DNA from 2 places in the Vreelandella sp. DA03-1M genome. Region 2 is predicted to be linked to the other one. Evidence: predicted binding sites of a transcription regulator. Region 2 holds the regulator's gene; the other holds the start of a gene.
What was found. Region 2 encodes LexA, which represses DNA repair genes until DNA is damaged. Its sites were predicted from a motif close to TACTGTNTANNTANACAGTA; they were not measured.
Positions count from the first base shown of each region.

Region 1 (8,563 bases), 2.3 Mb from region 2:
GCGGCGCGCTGATACTCTCCGTGGGCTCGGTCATTTCCAAGATCATTATCCCCGGCACCATTATTCCCATTGGCATTATCACCTCGCTGGTGGGCATTCCCTTCTTCCTATTTCTAGTGCTTAACCACAAGAAGGCCTCATGGTAACCCTACAACTGAACCGCGTATCCGCCCGCTATGGGCGGTGCCCTATTCTGCAAGAGATCACCACGCCCTGCTTTCAAGGCGGGCAAGTCGTCGCGCTGCTGGGCCCTAATGCAGCGGGTAAGTCGACGCTTTTTAGGCGTGTGTTAGGACTATTGAAAGGCGAAGGCGAGGTGATCATCAGCGGCACCAGCGCCGAGCGCCCAGTGGGCTATATGCCCCAGGACACCGGCGCCAAAGCGGTGCTCACGGTGTATGAATCGGTGCTTTTGGCGCGCATGCAGGGGCGTGGATTAAAAGTGCAGCCTGAGGATTTAGCCCAGGTGGACCGGGCGCTGGACGAGCTGGCGATCACGGCTCTTGGCGAGCGCGATATTGGTGACCTCAGCGGCGGCCAGCGCCAGCTGGTCAGCGCCGCCCAAGCGCTGGTGCAAGAGCCGGAGATTCTGATGCTGGATGAGCCCACTTCGGCACTCGACCTTAACCGGCAAATTAGTCTGTTGACGGTGCTGCGCCGGTTGGCCGACCAGCGCCAGATGCTGATTCTGGTGGCACTCCACGACCTGGGGCATGCGCTACGCTTCGCCGACGCCGCCATGCTGCTGGAAAATGGCCGCCTGATTGCCTGCGGCCCCACCGCTGAAGTGATTACGCCAGCACTGTTGCAGCAAGTATATAAAGTCACGGCCCGAATTGAGCCGTGCTCGAAAGGCCAGCCGCAGCTTATCGTCGAAGCAGCCATTTAGCCGTTAACCTAAGCCGTCGCCCTTCCATCGCCGCTAGCGCTACCCCGCTTAACATCAGCGGTAGCGCTAGTAGGAAGCCGCTGGAGACCGGTATGCCAAACAGCACCCAGTCGGCGAGCACAGGCCACACCAGGGCAATATATTCAAAAGGCGCCAACCGCGACGCCTCGGCGTAGCGCAGCGCTAATGTCATCGCGATGTGGGCAGCGCCGCCAAACAGGCCAGAGAGCACCAACAGGGCAAACTCCGCCTGTGTGAGCGCGGCCCAGCCCAGCGGGAGCGTGGCAAGCCCAGCCAGCGCTGCCACCACAATAAAGTAGAAGGCGATGGAGGCAGCACTCTCGGTGCGCGAAATACGCCTCACGGTCAGTAGCGCCCCCGCGGTTAACAGCGCACCCAGCGCCCCTAACGCGTACCCGGTTATTTGCCCATTGCTGGAACTGGCATTGAGCCCAGGCAAGATCAGCACTGCCACTCCAGCAATCGCCAATATTATGCCGCCAGCGCGGTAGAGCGAGAAACGCTCCCCCAACAGCAATATGCCACCTATCGCCATAAACACCGGTGTTAGCTGGGCTAATAGTGTCGCCTCGGCAACGGGTAGCAGCGCCACCGCCGCAAAGGAGGCAAACATCGCCGCCGCCCCCATCCCCGAACGCAACGCATGCCCCAAGGGGCGCCGCGTAGCCAACCCCTGGGGAAACTCCCGCCGCAGCAACAGAAAAATCACGATAGGCAGCAGCGCAAACAATGAGCGAAAAAACACCGACTGCCCCACCGGCACTGCGTCGCTCACGGCTTTAATGCACACCAGCATGCCAGTAAACAGAGCGCCTGAGAGCACCCGGAGCAAGATGCCCTTTGTGGGCCTTTCCTGAAGGTTATCCATTGCGCGCAGCACCCCCTAAACAGCAAAAACCCCCGGCGAACCGGGGGTTTTTGAACCAAACAACTAACTGCTAACCATTATCTCAGACTTACGGCTTCATATCTTCAAAGAAGCTCTTCACGCTGTCGAAGAAGCCGGTTTTCTTCGGTGAGTGGCTGTGGCTGTTGCTGCCGTCGAAGCTCTCTTGCAGCTGGCGCAGTAAGTCGCGCTGCTCGTCGTTAAGCTTGACTGGTGTCTCGACCACTACCTTGCATAGCAAGTCGCCTGGCATGCCACCGCGCACTGGCTTCACGCCTTTACCACGCAGGCGGAACAGCTTGCCGGTTTGCGTTTCCGGCGGAATCTTCAGCTTCACGCGGCCATCGAGCGTCGGCACTTCAAGCTCGCCACCTAGCGCTGCGTCGACGAAGTTGATCGGCACGTCACACTGCAGGTGTTTACCGTCACGCTGGAAGATATGGTGCGGTTTGATGGCTACCTGGACGTACAAATCCCCAGGTGGGCCACCGTTCACACCGCTTTCGCCTTCGCCGTTCAAGCGAATACGATCACCGGTATCCACGCCGGGCGGAATCTTCACAGACAGCGTGCGTGTCTCACGGACGCGCCCTTCTCCATTACACTTATGGCACGGCACTTTGATGTGCTGACCAGAACCATGACAGGTGGGGCACGTTTGCTGCACGGCGAAGAAGCCCTGCTGCATACGCACTTGACCGTGACCGTGGCAGGTCGGGCAGGTCTCTTTAGAGGAGCCCGGCTCCGCACCACCGCCATCGCAACGGTCACACTCGATATGTCGCGGTACGCGGATATCGACTGTGGTGCCTGAAACGGCGTTCTCTAGATCCAGCTCTAGGTTATAGCGCAGGTCGGAACCGCGCGCCGGGGCATTGGGGCCACGGCGGCGACCACCGCCTCCGCCAAAAATATCGCCAAACACATCGCCGAAAATGTCGCTGAAATCACCAGCGCCAGCACCGCCGAAACCACCGCCGCCGCCTTGGCCATCAACGCCTGCATGGCCGAACTGGTCATAGGCTGCGCGTTTTTCGCCGTCGCTAAGCACTTCATACGCTTCGGACACTTCGCGGAATTTTTCCGCGGAGGTGGTATCGTCCGGGTTTCGATCAGGGTGGAATTTTTGCGCCAGACGGCGATAGGCCTTCTTGATCTCTTTCTGATCGGCCCCTTTTTCGACACCCAGGACTTCGTAATAATCGCGTTTGGACATAGGCCCTACGCCTCCTGGTTAGCTACGCACTCAACTGCACATTTAGCCATGTATTCAACTGTATATTTAACTACGTGATACTTAACTACGTGCGTCTTGGCCGCGGAAACAGCAACGCGGGAGTAAGCTCCCGCGTCACCGCTTTCCTTGGCAGAAAGAGGTTGTTACTGCTTTTTCTGATCGTCGTTGACTTCTTCGTACTCAGCATCAACCACGTCTTCGTCCGGCTTGGTGCCCGCGTTCTCGGCACCTTCACCGCCCTCTTGCTGCGCCGCTTCGGCCTGCTCAGCGTACATCTTCTGGGCTAGCTGGCCAGAGGCTTCGGTCAATGCATCCAGCTTCTTCTGAATGTTATCGACGTCGTCACCTTTAACTGCTTCTTCCAGCTCGCTGATGGCCGTCTCAATCGCCTGCTTCTCGTCGGCAGTGGCTTTGTCACCAGCCTCTTCCACCGTTTTGCGCGTGGCGTGAATCATGCCGTCAGCTTGGTTACGCAGCTGCACCAGCGCTTCGAACTTCTTATCTTCTTCCGCATGAGCTTCAGCATCGCGTACCATCTGCTCGACTTCTTCCTCGGACAGACCGCTAGACGCCTTGATGACAATCGACTGCTCTTTGCCAGTGGCCTTATCTTTCGCCGATACGTTCAGAATGCCGTTAGCATCCAAGTCGAAGGCAACCTCGATCTGTGGCACGCCGCGCGGTGCGGGCGGAATGTCAGCAAGATCAAAACGACCCAGCGACTTATTCTGCGACACTTGCTTGCGCTCACCCTGTACGGCATGAATGGTCACCGCCGTTTGGTTGTCATCCGCCGTTGAGAAGGTTTGTGTCTTCTTGGTCGGGATGGTGGTGTTCTTTTCGATCAGCGGCGTCATCACGCCACCCAGGGTTTCGATACCCAGAGTTAGCGGAGTAACGTCGAGCAGCAGCACGTCTTTAACGTCGCCACCCAGTACGCCGCCCTGAATCGCCGCACCCACGGCAACCGCTTCGTCCGGGTTAACGTCTTTGCGGGCTTCTTTACCGAAGAAGTCAGCGGCTTTCTTCTGCACCATCGGCATACGTGTCTGGCCACCGACCAGAATCACTTCGTCGATTTCAGACGCGGACAAGCCAGCATCTTTAAGTGCCATTTTGCACGGCTCAAGTGAACGCTGAACCAGATCTTCTACCAGCGACTCCAGCTTGGCGCGTGTCACCTTCACGTTAAGGTGTTTCGGGCCAGTGTTGTCGGCGGTGATGTAAGGCAGGTTCACGTCGGTCTGCTGAGCGCTGGAAAGCTCAATTTTGGCTTTCTCAGCGGCTTCTTTCAGACGCTGCATAGCGAGGTTGTCGCCAGACAGATCAATACCGCTGTCAGCCTTAAACTGGTCAACCAGATAGTTGATCAGCGCCAAATCGAAATCTTCGCCGCCCAGGAAGGTGTCGCCGTTAGTGGCCAACACTTCAAACTGGGTTTCGCCGTCAACATCGGCAATTTCGATGATTGAGATATCGAAAGTACCGCCACCCAGGTCGTAGACCGCGATGGTTTTGTCGCCGCGGGATTTGTCCATACCGTAGGCCAGTGCGGCAGCAGTCGGCTCGTTAATAATGCGCTTAACGTCTAGACCCGCAATGCGGCCGGCGTCTTTGGTCGCCTGACGCTGACTGTCGTTAAAGTAGGCCGGTACGGTAATCACCGCTTCAGTGACCGTTTCGCCCAAGTAGTCTTCGGCGGTCTTCTTCATTTTCTTCAACACTTCCGCGCTGACCTGCGGCGGTGCCATTTTTTTGCCTTTTACTTCAACCCAAGCATCACCGTTGTCGGCTTCGGTGATTTTGTACGGCACCATCTTGATATCTTTTTGGACGACGTCGTCTTTAAAGCGACGGCCAATAAGGCGTTTAATGGCGTACAGGGTGTTTTCTGGGTTAGTCACCGCTTGGCGTTTTGCCGCCTGGCCGACTAGCGTTTCACCATCATCGGTATAAGCGATGATTGAAGGGGTCGTACGACCACCCTCGGCATTTTCAATGACTTTAGCGCTGTCACCATCAAGCACGGCCACACAAGAGTTAGTTGTACCCAGGTCGATACCAATTATACGTCCCATAGCAATACCTCGAATTCGGTTGTTACAAAACTGAAAATTTAGCTTTTAAAGCTTGTCTGCGGGTTTCCCCGCGGGGTTGCCCTTTATTTGGGGGCCGCCGCTGACATTTCAAGGGCTTTTTTTTCACACACTTTTTTCACTTCTGTGCCGCCAGTGGCTTAATCGGCTTTTTTACTCACTACGACCATGGCCGGGCGCACTAAGCGTCCATTGAGCAAATAGCCTTTCTGCATAACGTCCATCACGGTGTTCGGATCAAGATCCGGGTTAGGCACCATGGTCATGGCTTCGTGTACCTGCGGATCGAAGGGCTCACCATGGGGCTCAATGCTTTCTACGCCGAATTTGTTAAGCACATCCAACTGCATCTTCAAGGTCATGGAAACGCCTTCACGGTGTATTTCTGAAGCACCCTCTTCCATGGTCTCAAGCGCTTTTTCCAAGCTATCCACCACTGGCAGCAGCTCTTTAACGAACTTCTCCAGGGCAAACTTGCGCGCTTTTTCCGCTTCCTGCTCCGCACGACGGCGCACGTTTTGCGCTTCAGCGGCGGCACGCAGGGCTTGATCCTTAGCCTCAGCCAAACTCTGCTCTAGCTCATCCACTTGGGCTGCCAGCATTTCCGCTTCAGGGTTATCGACGCTACCATCTAACGGCTTTTCGTCATTGATCAATCCTTCCAGCTCGCCTTCCATCAAGCGCTCTTCTGCGGCTTGTTCCGCCGCCTGTTCGGCGCCATCGGCTTCTTGCTCGTGGCGGGCCAGCTCATCGTCCATCGGTGTTTGCGGTTCTTTCGCCATGTTGTGCTCCTCAAAAGTAGGGCGCGACCACGCGGGCAGCGCGCAAGAAGTAAGCCTTTAAGTCACTAGCTTTAACTGATCATGCAAGCTATATGGGGGCCATTAATTCCATCTCAAGAGGTGCATTGAAGTGAGTTATTAACTACTGTATAAATCAACAACTATTGGATAAGTATCCAGCTTCTATGCTGTACCGCCTCAGGAGGCGCCATGCTTACTCAGCTAGCTATTCAAGATTTCGCCATTGTCGATCACCTAGAACTCGACTTGACTGGCGGTATGACCGCGATTACCGGGGAAACCGGGGCGGGCAAATCGATCCTGTTAGGCGCCCTTGGGCTCTGCCTGGGCGAGCGTGCCGACGCCGGCAGCGTGCGTCACGGCCGCGAACGTACGGACCTATCCGCACGTTTCGACATTCAGCACCTGCCTGCCGCCATCGAGTGGCTAACGGCGCGGGAGCTTCCCGCTGAGGAGTGCTTGCTGCGCCGCGTGGTGACCGCCAACGGCCGCTCCAAAGCGTGGATTAATGGCCACCCCGCGACTATTTCGGATCTAAAATCCCTTGGCGAGCAGCTGATTCAGATTCATGGACAGCATGCCCACCATGCACTGATGCGCGAAGAGACCCACCTTGCCCTGCTGGACGATTACGCAGGCCTAAACGATGCCACCGCTCAATTGGCCGAAACGTTTCGCGAGTGGCGCAACGCGCGTCGCCAACTGAAGAAGCTCAGCGAAGAAGGCAGTGAGGTAGAGGCCAAACGGCAGTTGCTGCGTTATCAGGTGGAAGAGCTGGATCAGCTCGGCCTGGCGGAGGGCGAGCTGGCGACGCTGGAGGAGGAGCAACATACGCTCGCCCACGCAGAAGAAACCCTGCGCGAGACCCAGTTTGCCGCCGACTGCTGTGCCAGCGATGAAGGTGGTGCACTCTCGCTGCTCAACCAAGCTTTCGCCCACTTGTGTGCCCTGCCGGGCAGTGACAAAGGCACGCTGGCCAATACACTGGCCATGCTGAGCGATGCGCGCATTCAAGTGGAGGAGGCCTCCAGCGAACTCAATCGCCTCGCTAGCACCACTGAATTAGACCCCGAGCGGCTCGCCTGGGTGGAAGAGCGCATGACCGACGTGCATCGGATCGCCCGTAAGCATCACGTTGCCCCTGAAGAACTATGCGCCCTGCATGCCGATCTACAGCGAGAAGTCGCGCAGTTAGAAGAGGGTGGCAATGACCTGGAGGCACTCAGTGCACGGGTAGTCGAGCTACGCGAAGACTATCGCCAAGAGGCGAAGAAACTCAGCGAGAGCCGTCAAAAAGCCGCGCTTCGCTTGGGTAAAGAGGTACAGCAGCAGTTGGGCTTTTTGGCCATGGGCAAAGCGCGCTTTGAAGTAGAGGTCACCGCAAAAGACGCGCCCTCCCCTGAAGGCCTTGATCGTGTTCAATTTTTGATCAGCGCCAACCCCGGCCAGCCCGCGAGGCCATTGACCAAAGTCGCTTCCGGCGGCGAATTGTCGCGGATAAGTCTCGCCATTCAAGTCGTCGCAGCGACGCACTCAACGGTGCCCAGCCTGGTATTTGACGAAGTGGATGTGGGTATTTCAGGCGCGACTGCGGAGATTGTAGGTCAATTACTGCGCAAGTTAGGCGAGAACGGTCAGGTAATGACCGTGACTCACCTACCGCAAGTGGCGGCCCAAGCACACCAGCACTTGCATATCGAGAAGCAGGCGAAACGCGACACCACGCTAACTCAAATGGCGCTGCTCGATGAGCAAGGGCGCATCAGCGAACTGGCGCGAATGCTGGGCGGTGTGACGCTCTCTGACCAAACTCTCGCTCATGCCCGTGAAATGCTGCACGCAAGTCAGCGCCCACCGCACTGATTAGAAAAGCATCGAACGGGACGTTATACGCGGCAAAATAAAACGCCCCTCATTACCTGACAAATTCCATTGATGGCGAATTTAAACAGGTAATGCAGGGGCGCTCATATTTTCGAGCCGCGAGCAGTGTCTATCCACGAACATTATTTCTTGTTCGTTGGCCCGCTGTCTTGGCGGGTCACATCGGAGCCACGCGGACGAACATAAAGCACTAGCGCATGATCCACTAACTCGTAGCCATGCTCTTCAGCGATCTCTTGCTGACGACGCTCAATGATTTCATCAACAAACTCAATGATTTCACCGCTTTCCAGGCACACCATATGATCATGGTGATCCTCTTGGGTCATCTCAAATACTGCGTGGCCACCGTCGAAATTATGACGAATAACCAACCCTGCCGACTCGAATTGAGTCAATACACGGTATACAGTTGCCAGGCCAACATCTTCGCCCGCATCAATCAGTGTTTTATACACTTCTTCCGCGCTAAGGTGGTGCTGACCCGAAACATTTTCGAGAATCTGAAGTATCTTGACGCGCGGCAGGGTCACTTTCAGACCGGCTTTGCGCAATTCATGGTTCTGATCGGCCATGGTCGCTCTTCGCAGTAACAGGTTAGGTCGGGTATGATCAACCGAAACCACGATAGTGAAGAATAGGCCCAAATGCAAAAATTGACTCGAATCATCACGCTTTCCGTTGCCCTGACCGTTGTTAGTGGCTGCAGCTACGTTGGCGTGTACAAGCGCGATATTCCCCAAGGCA
Region 1 covers NZ_CM146798.1:286,191-294,753, reverse strand. Annotated here, with positions in the region: gene ACXUPB_RS01400 (FecCD family ABC transporter permease) at 1-146, shown strand, start outside; gene ACXUPB_RS01395 (ABC transporter ATP-binding protein) at 140-889, shown strand; gene ACXUPB_RS01390 (DMT family transporter) at 867-1,778, opposite strand; gene dnaJ (molecular chaperone DnaJ) at 1,867-3,012, opposite strand; gene dnaK (molecular chaperone DnaK) at 3,177-5,111, opposite strand; gene grpE (nucleotide exchange factor GrpE) at 5,270-5,911, opposite strand; gene recN (DNA repair protein RecN) at 6,122-7,795, shown strand; gene fur (ferric iron uptake transcriptional regulator) at 7,939-8,391, opposite strand; gene bamE (outer membrane protein assembly factor BamE) at 8,464-8,563, shown strand, end outside.
Region 1: recN (DNA repair protein RecN) is a predicted target of LexA. The motif match lies at 6,055-6,074, and genes of this name have one in related genera.

Region 2 (8,563 bases):
ACTCCAGGCGGGTTAAAAGCTTCAATTACATGAGTCGTGTGAATTTACACAGCATTGGGTTTCGGTTTATCAGCCAATGCTTCCAACTTAGCGTGGGTACGACGCCATCGGCCCAACGCACTTAGGGCATCAATATCAGGCCGTGCACGGCTGTAGCGCAGTTTGGCGGGACGCTTGGTTTCAATACCCCGGCAGTTTTCAATCACCTCAAGTGCCGCGGTGCGATCATTGCACACCAGCAACATATCGCAACCCGCCGCTAGCGCTGCCTGGGCTCGCTGTTTGGGCCCACCCGCCTCGTGGGCGCCCGCCATACTTAAATCATCAGAAAAGATGCAGCCTTTGAAGCCCAACGATTCACGCAGCATGCCCAACCAATGAGGGGAGAACCCGGCAGGACGCGGATCGAAAGCACTGTAAATCACATGCGCTGGCATCACGCCGTCTAACGGCGCGGCTAAATGGGCAAAGGGCACCAGGTCGCGTTGTTTAATCACCTCTAGCGGACGGTCATCCACCGGCAGCGCAACGTGAGAGTCTGCCGCGACGCCGCCGTGACCGGGGAAGTGTTTCCCGACAGCGGCCATACCAGCATCATGGAGCCCTTGAATAAAGGCGCTGCCAAGCTGAGCCACATGCTGCGGATCGCGGCTAAAACTTCGGTCACCAATAACACTTGAGACGCCGCTTTCGACATCCAGTACCGGAGCAAAGCTAAGATCCAAACCGCAGGCAGCCATTTCCATGCCCAATAGCCAGCCAGCATCTTTTGCGAGCGCAAGACCGTCATCGGGATTAGCGCTATAACACTCCCCAATGCGAGCCATGGCGGGAAGGCGCGTCATCCCCTCTTTAATGCGCTGAACGCGGCCACCCTCTTGATCAACAGCAAGCAATAAGTCCGCACGCACACGTCGAATATCGCTGCATAGTTGGCGTACTTGATAGCCGTTCTCGACATTGCGGGCAAACAGAATAACCCCCCCTACCGACGGTTCTAGCAGCAAGCGCTTTTCTGCGGCCGTTAATTTCGGGCCTTCAAGGTCGAGCATGACCGGGCCTAACGGTTGAGTCATCGTGATAGGTCCATTAAAAAAGAGGCGGTGATTCTAGACGATCGTCTAGCGGTGTCAAAACGGATTAGTCAAATGACTGACGACCGCCGTGCAACCAAACGGGGGTACCTGGTAACGCTAACGAAAAGATATAGAGCAAATCACTATTGCGTAAACGAATACAGCCGTGGGAGGCAGCAACGCCCATGGGCTGATCAGGTGGCGTACCATGAAGATAAATATAGCGACGCTGTGAATCGACCTGTCCACCACGGTTCACGCCTTTTTCTAATCCGCATAGCCACAGGATGCGGGTCAAAATCCAATCCCGCTTCGGATATGCTTCAGCTAGCGCAGGAGAAAATGCCTCTCCCGTCCAGCGACGACCACGAAATACCGCATTATCAGGCATCCCGCTGCCAATAGCGGCTCTTATATAGTGCCAACCCTGGGGTGTTTTGCCACTGCCATTGTACTCACCGACGCCCGCGAGGCCAGACGATACTTCACACTCATGCAGCACCTTCGGCCCTCGCCAACAGCGTAGCTGCTGCTGTGTGGTATCGATTTCCAACCAGATGTTCTCTACAGGGGGAAGCTCAGCGAGCTTGGGCGTTCGCATATTTTCCTTCTTCAAGTGCTGGGGGCAACGGTGCATTCATGGCAGCCACCACTACCGGGCGCAACCGCCTAACCAAATCCCGCACGGTGACCTGCTCGTGATAATCCTTTTCAGCGATGTCGCGCAGTGCATCAAGGCCTGAAAGCGTAAAAATCACCGTACCAAGCATAAAGTGTAGCCGCCAAAAGCGTTCCGCGTCAGGCAAGTCGGGCGTTGCTTGACGCACTAGCTCAGTGAAGCGGGTAAACACATCACCATACTCTTGCTGAATATGACGCCGAAGGTGCCCCTGCGCTTGGCTATAGGCAAGGCCCAGCAAGCGCATAAACACCTTTAAACTGTTGCGCTCGGCAGGCACTGCCAGCACGCTGGTCGCCATTGTTTCGAGTAGCGTTTCCAACGGAATAACGCGCCCTGCATGCTGGGCTTCAAGTTCATCAAGCGCGGTATGAAAACGCTGAGTGAACGGGTCCAGATAGCGTGAAAACACGGCCTGAATTAAGGCTTTTTTGGAACCAAAATGGTAATTCACCGCCGCTAAATTGACGCGCGCTTTGCTAGTGATGTTGCGCAGCGATGTTTCAGCAAAACCTCGCTCAGCAAACAGCACTTCCGCGGTGTCGAGTATTCGAGTTACCGTATCAGATTGAGCCATGCCGCTCTCCGGGGAAACGAGTGTTTAAAACATAGCAAAATTCTATGCCATTACGTTGGAGGGCTCAACGCTTGATTTTCTGATGGAATATGGCTGTCTATATCAGTAGAAGCTTAGTTTAAAACGATTAGGGAAGCTCTGAAAAAGTCACTGCCATCAGCGATAATACGGCTATCGTCAACTGCATAGGATTCAGTGCTGCCATGGATCAAATCACCTTCTCAGAAGCCGAGTACCAGAACAAGAAGCGAAAGACCCGCCGCGAACTCTTTCTGGAGCGGATGGACAAGCTGATCCCCTGGACGCAGTTGGAGAAGAAGGTAGCCCGTTATTACCCCAAGGGCGAGAGCGGGCGGCCTCCGTATCAACTGTCTGCCATGCTCCGCGTCCATTGCATGCAATTGTTTTACAACCTGAGCGATCCGGCCATGGAAGACGCCCTCTACGAGATCGAGTCCATGCGCCAATTCGCCGGTTTGAAACTGGACCGATTGCCGGACGAAACCACGATTCTCAAGTTTCGCCATTTTCTGGAACGCCACGGCCTTGGCAAGGTGCTGTTCCAGGAAGTGAACAACCACCTGGAGAAAAATGGCCTGATGCTGCGCGAAGGGAGCATTGTCGATGCCACTATCATTTCTGCGCCTAGTTCCACCAAAAACAAAAAAGGCGAGCGCGATCCGCAAATGCACCAAACTAAAAAAGGTAGCTCTTGGCACTTTGGCATGAAAATGCACATAGGTGTCGACGATAAGCTTGGGTTGATTCACAGCATTGAGACCACGGCTGCCAATGTCCATGACATTGTGCCTGCCGATAAGCTCCTTCACGGTGAAGAGCAACGCGTCTTCGGTGATGCCGGTTACCTTGGTATTCAAAAACGAGACGAGCACAAGCACCGCAACGATGTCTCTTGGTATATTGCCAAACGGCCTGGCACCCGCAAGCAGCTAGATGCCAGGCGACAGAAAGTCGAAAAAATCAAAGCCAGTATCCGTGCCAAGGTGGAGCACCCCTTTCGGTACATCAAACAAGTTTTTGGTTATGGCAAGGCTCGCTATCGTGGACTGGCCAAAAACACTCAGCGCCTGCACTTGCTGGCGGCGTTCAGCAACCTGCTGATCAGTGAGAAATACCTATGGGAATAGGGCGATTGCGCCCGTTTTCCGCTCAATGAGCGGGAAACGGGCAAAAATACACAAAGAACGGGAGAAGAATGTCTGAATTTTCGATTTTTTCTCGGCTCAAGTGAGCGGTGATGAATATCGGCAGTTATTCAGACCTTCCCTAGGAAAAATTCGGGGGCCTTTCTCGATAGGGGTTGACAAGACATATACTGGACAGAGGAACATACTGTATACTTAACCACTTATCGATTAAATCGACATTTAATTTGTTACTGTCTATTCACTATTATTGGAGTCTGGTATGTCGCGTCCGCTAACCGCTCGCCAACAGCACGTATTTGATTTTATTGTTAAGACCATGGGCGAATTTGGCTACCCTCCGACCCGTGCTGAAATTGCGAAAGCGCTGGGTTTCCGTTCACCTAACGCAGCGGAAGAGCACCTGCGCGCGCTAGAGCGTAAAGGCGCTATTCGCATTATTCGCAATACGTCACGCGGTATTCGCCTACCTAATCAAGAGCCCCAAGAGGTAGTAGACAGCACCTTAAGCGCGTTGCCCGCTGCCAATATTGAAGCCTCGCCTGCTGGCCTACCGGTGATTGGCGAAGTAGCCGCCGGGAGCCCTATCCTAGCTGCTGAGCATATTGACCGTTACTGCCCTCTGCCAGCCGAGTACTTCACTCCTAAAGCCGATTATTTGCTGCGTGTGCGAGGCCTTTCGATGAAGGATATTGGTATTTTAGAAGGTGATTTATTGGCAGTTCACCGTACCGAGCGGGTGCGCGATGGCCAGATTGTAGTGGCACGCCTAGAGGATGAGGTAACGGTTAAACGCTTCAAACGCCAGGGCCACCAAGTAACGCTATTTGCGGAAAATGCAGACTTTGCGCCCATTGAAATCGACCTGCGTTCACAGTCACTCGATATCGAAGGTGTCGGCGTTGGCGTTATTCGTGGCGGTAATGGCCAGGCATTGGGCTAACCACCGTCGCTACTGCATGTCGATATAGCGGTGGTCATTAAAGGTGGCCACCCAATTAGGATGATAGACCAGCAGAATACTCAGCAGCATCCCGGTAATAAACGCCTCTGAAGGCATTAGTAGAGGTAAGAAGCGAGCATACTCCTGGGCAAGATAGATAGCGTTAGGGTCTGTGCCTGCCACGATGATCAGCAGCACGGCAGCCAGCCCTGCCCCTAATGTTGCCAACGCCGCCCCAAAAAATCCGCAGGCAAATAGAAACACCATCAGGTTATCCGGCAGGCGGCGATCTACCAGCCGCCACACTGTGCCAATAATGGCAGCCGGAACAATGCCCGTTACCAGTACATTCGCCCCCAGCAACGTCCACTCATTGCGGCCGATAACTACCATTGCCACATGGATGAGTACATTGCTGAGCAGCGCTAGTGGCGCTTTAAACACGAGTGTCATCAATACCGTAAAAACGAGATGCAGCGTTAGCCAGTCGACCGCCTGAGCGCGCAGCTGCCACATCAGCACCACAGCTAGCGTTGCGCCTAACCAACGGTGCTGAAGGGCAGTGTCTTCCAGTAACGCTTTCCAGGGCCGCCGCCAAAGAGCCCACACCACTACGCCTAACGAGAGTAGCGAGGTGAATATCAGCGCCCAGGGCGCCAGTACACTTTGTGCGAACGACATAGCGGCTTCTCACTTTATCGAGCGTTAGCTAAATACCACGGTCTTGTTGCCATGCACTAAAACACGATCCTCAAGATGCCAGCGTAAACCGCGTGCGAGAACGGCTTTTTCAACATCACGCCCAAAGCGGACTAAATCGGTTGGGGTATGGCAGTGGCTAACGCGATGAATATCCTGTTCGATAATCGGGCCCGCGTCGAGTTCCTCGGTGACGTAGTGGCAGGTGGCGCCAATCAGCTTCACACCGCGCTGATATGCCTGGTGGTAGGGCTTCGCCCCAGCGAAAGAGGGTAAAAAACTGTGATGTATATTAATCACCCGCCCTGCATAGCGTGCGCACAGGTCAGGCGGCAGAATTTGCATATAACGCGCCAGCACGACGCAATCAGCGCGCGCACTATCGATTTCTGCTTGCACCTTGGCAAACGACACTTGCTTGTTATCGGGGTCGACTGGCACATAGTGATAAGGAATGCCATACCACTCGGTCAATGAACGCATATCATCATGGTTGGAAATGACGCCGACAATATCGCAATCCAACTCACCGGCCTGCCAGCGATAAAGTAAATCTACCAAGCAGTGTGACTCTCGAGAGACCATCAATACCACCCGACGGCGCTGCTGTGTATCCACCAATGACCACTGCATATCAAATTCGATCGCCACCGGCTCGAATGCTGCACGTAGCGCCTCCACCGACATCCCCACTGAATCCGCCAAGATTTCGTAACGCATAAAAAAACAGCCGGTTTCTAAATCGGAGTGCTGGCTGGCTTCGGTAATGGAGCCGCCCTGCTGGGCAATAAAGCTCGATACCCGTGCAACAATCCCCACCCGGTCAGGACAGGAAACCACTAAACGATAATAATGAGACATGTGAGCTACTCTTGACCTATTGCTAAGTTAATTATGACAAACCAGCGGCTTAGGTCGCATAGTGTATCGGAAGGGCATGGAAGATTGTTAGCCGCCCCTGCCTTCCCGTATAGTTAAGTCACTACTTTTTAGGTTTTTCATAACAGATGCATTCACCACGCGTTCAAATTCGTCCCCGTCGTCGTCCACCGCTGCGCATGTTGCCGCTGGGGGGATGCGGTGAGATTGGAATGAATCTAACGCTATACGGCTACGACGATCACTGGATAGCCGTCGATTGCGGCATGATGATCCGTCAGGATCTTCCCAACTCGCCACTGCAGGTACCCAATCTCGATACACCGAAAGCACTGGGGATCGTGCCCAAAGCGCTCTTTATCACCCACGGCCATGAAGACCACATTGGTGCAGCTGCCTGGCTTTGGCCGATGTGGAACTGCCCTATTTATGCCACACCGCTGGCGGCTGGGCTGTTGCGACTGAAGTTTGCCGAGCATCAGCTTAGCAGCGCGGCTATCCATGTTATTGAGCCTGGCGAGGCGCTGGAAAACGGGCCGTTCACGCTGCGCTATTTGCTGTTAACGCACTCTATACCCGAAAGCTGTGCGTTGATCATGAGCGTCGGTGGCTACCGCGTCTTACATACCGGCGACTGGAAACTCGACCCTGAACCGATCATCGGCACGCCGATAAGCGCGGCCCAATTCAAGGCGCTTGCCCCAGTGGATTTAGTGGTGGGCGACTCCACCAACGCTCCCATGCCCGGCCACTCAGGCAGCGAGGGTGATGTTGCCCGTGCGCTGGCAAAAACCCTCAGCAACTGCCAGGGCCGCGTGGTGATCTCCTGCTTTGCGAGCAATCTTGCCCGGGTGTTAGCGATAGGACGCGCAGCCCATCAATGTGGCCGTCGTATCAGCTTAATGGGGCGTTCCATGGAGCGCATGGTCAGCGTCGCGCGGGGGCTCGGCTATATGGATGATTTACCGCCGCTGGTGCCCAATCACGACCTTGGCTACCTGCCCCCGGATGAAGTAGTGATTATTGCCACCGGCAGTCAGGGAGAGCCCCGCGCCGCGTTACAGCGTCTAGCCCAGGGCCGTCATCCCTATGTGGATCTTCAGCCCGGCGATAATGTCATCTTCTCGGCTAAAGCCATTCCCGGCAATGAGCGACCCATTGAGCAGCTTAAAAAGCGTTTGGCGCACCTAGGTGTCAGCATCTATGACGAGTTCAATCACCCTGAACTGCACGCCACAGGGCATCCTGCTCAGGATGAGCTGATCAAGCTCTATCAGTGGGTCAGACCCAAGCATCTTATGCCGGTGCATGGCGAAGCACGCCATCAGCAGGCTCACCAGGCCATTGCCAAGCAGCTAGGTATTAGCGCCCCATTAACGCCGGTAAACGGCGATCTGATCAGTTTTGATAGCCACGGATTGCACTGTGAAGCACGCTATCCGCAGCCGCCCTGCATTGTCAGTCAAAACAGCGTCGTGCCCCACCCTGGCTTGGAGGTGAACGATGCCAATAAAGCCCGTCGCGGCAGCTTGTACCTAGCGCTACCAGTGACCGCGACTGACACTGGCTGGGCGCGCATTGGCCGCTTGATGCTGGATACCTCAGGGGCCAGCCCGCTGGATGAAGATAGCTTTAGCGATTGGCTGGACGATCAGCTTGAGGAGATTGCCGCCGACACACTGGCCGACCTTCGCCAGGCATTGCAGCCTCGCTTGATTCACTGGCTGGCGGAGCATATGCAGCACCTGCCCGATGTGCATCTTCAGATTATGGCTGCTGAAATGCCAGAAGCCCTTACCCTAGACAATGCTGCCAATCGTTAGTGGTGCATCATTGAGGAATAGCAAAACGTGGCAAACTCACTCCCAGCGTGCCGCGTCTTGTTGGTCAGAGTGGCGTTCTTTGACCCAATATTCTCCCTGAGTGGAGTGCTCTTTCTTCCAAAAAGGCGCCTGGGTTTTTAAAAAATCCATAATAAAATCGCAAGCTTCAAACGCCTCCCGGCGGTGGGCGCTAGCTACTAGCACCCGCACGATGGGGTCGCCAGGGCCCAGATAGCCAACGCGATGAATTATCCGTACCGCTTGTAGCGACCAACGCTGCCAAGCCTGCTCGCCAATCTCCGTTAGCGTGCGCTCGGTCATACCGGGGTAATGTTCCAGTGTTAACCCCGTAACATCGGGCGCTTCATTGAAATCACGCACCAGTCCGGTAAAGCTCACCACCGCGCCAATATCGCTACGCCCCGCCAAGGCATCGTCATAGCCGTAGGCCATCGAGAACGGGGCGGCTTGAATCGCCACCTTAATATCCACTTTAGCCCCCCGTGACCGGTGGGAAAAACGCCACTTCGTCATCATCGGTCACTAACGCATCGTCATTGGCCATGACTTGATTGATGGCACATAGCGTACGCTGGTCGGTGAGTTGCTTAAAGCGACTATCGCGCTCGGCCAGCGCTGCTTTCAATCCGCCAATATCACGGCTGGCCAATTGCTCGAGACTCACTACTGCCTCGCTCTCACCTACCCGCTCGCGCAGTTC
Region 2 covers NZ_CM146798.1:2,575,772-2,584,334, forward strand. Annotated here, with positions in the region: gene nagZ (beta-N-acetylhexosaminidase) at 45-1,076, opposite strand; gene ACXUPB_RS12000 (L,D-transpeptidase) at 1,141-1,677, opposite strand; gene ACXUPB_RS12005 (TetR/AcrR family transcriptional regulator) at 1,655-2,332, opposite strand; gene ACXUPB_RS12010 (IS5 family transposase) at 2,536-3,480, shown strand; gene lexA (transcriptional repressor LexA) at 3,761-4,441, shown strand; gene ACXUPB_RS12020 (energy-coupling factor ABC transporter permease) at 4,451-5,122, opposite strand; gene purU (formyltetrahydrofolate deformylase) at 5,147-6,001, opposite strand; gene ACXUPB_RS12030 (ribonuclease J) at 6,232-7,842, shown strand; gene moaE (molybdopterin synthase catalytic subunit MoaE) at 7,879-8,376, opposite strand; gene moaC (cyclic pyranopterin monophosphate synthase MoaC) at 8,336-8,563, opposite strand, start outside.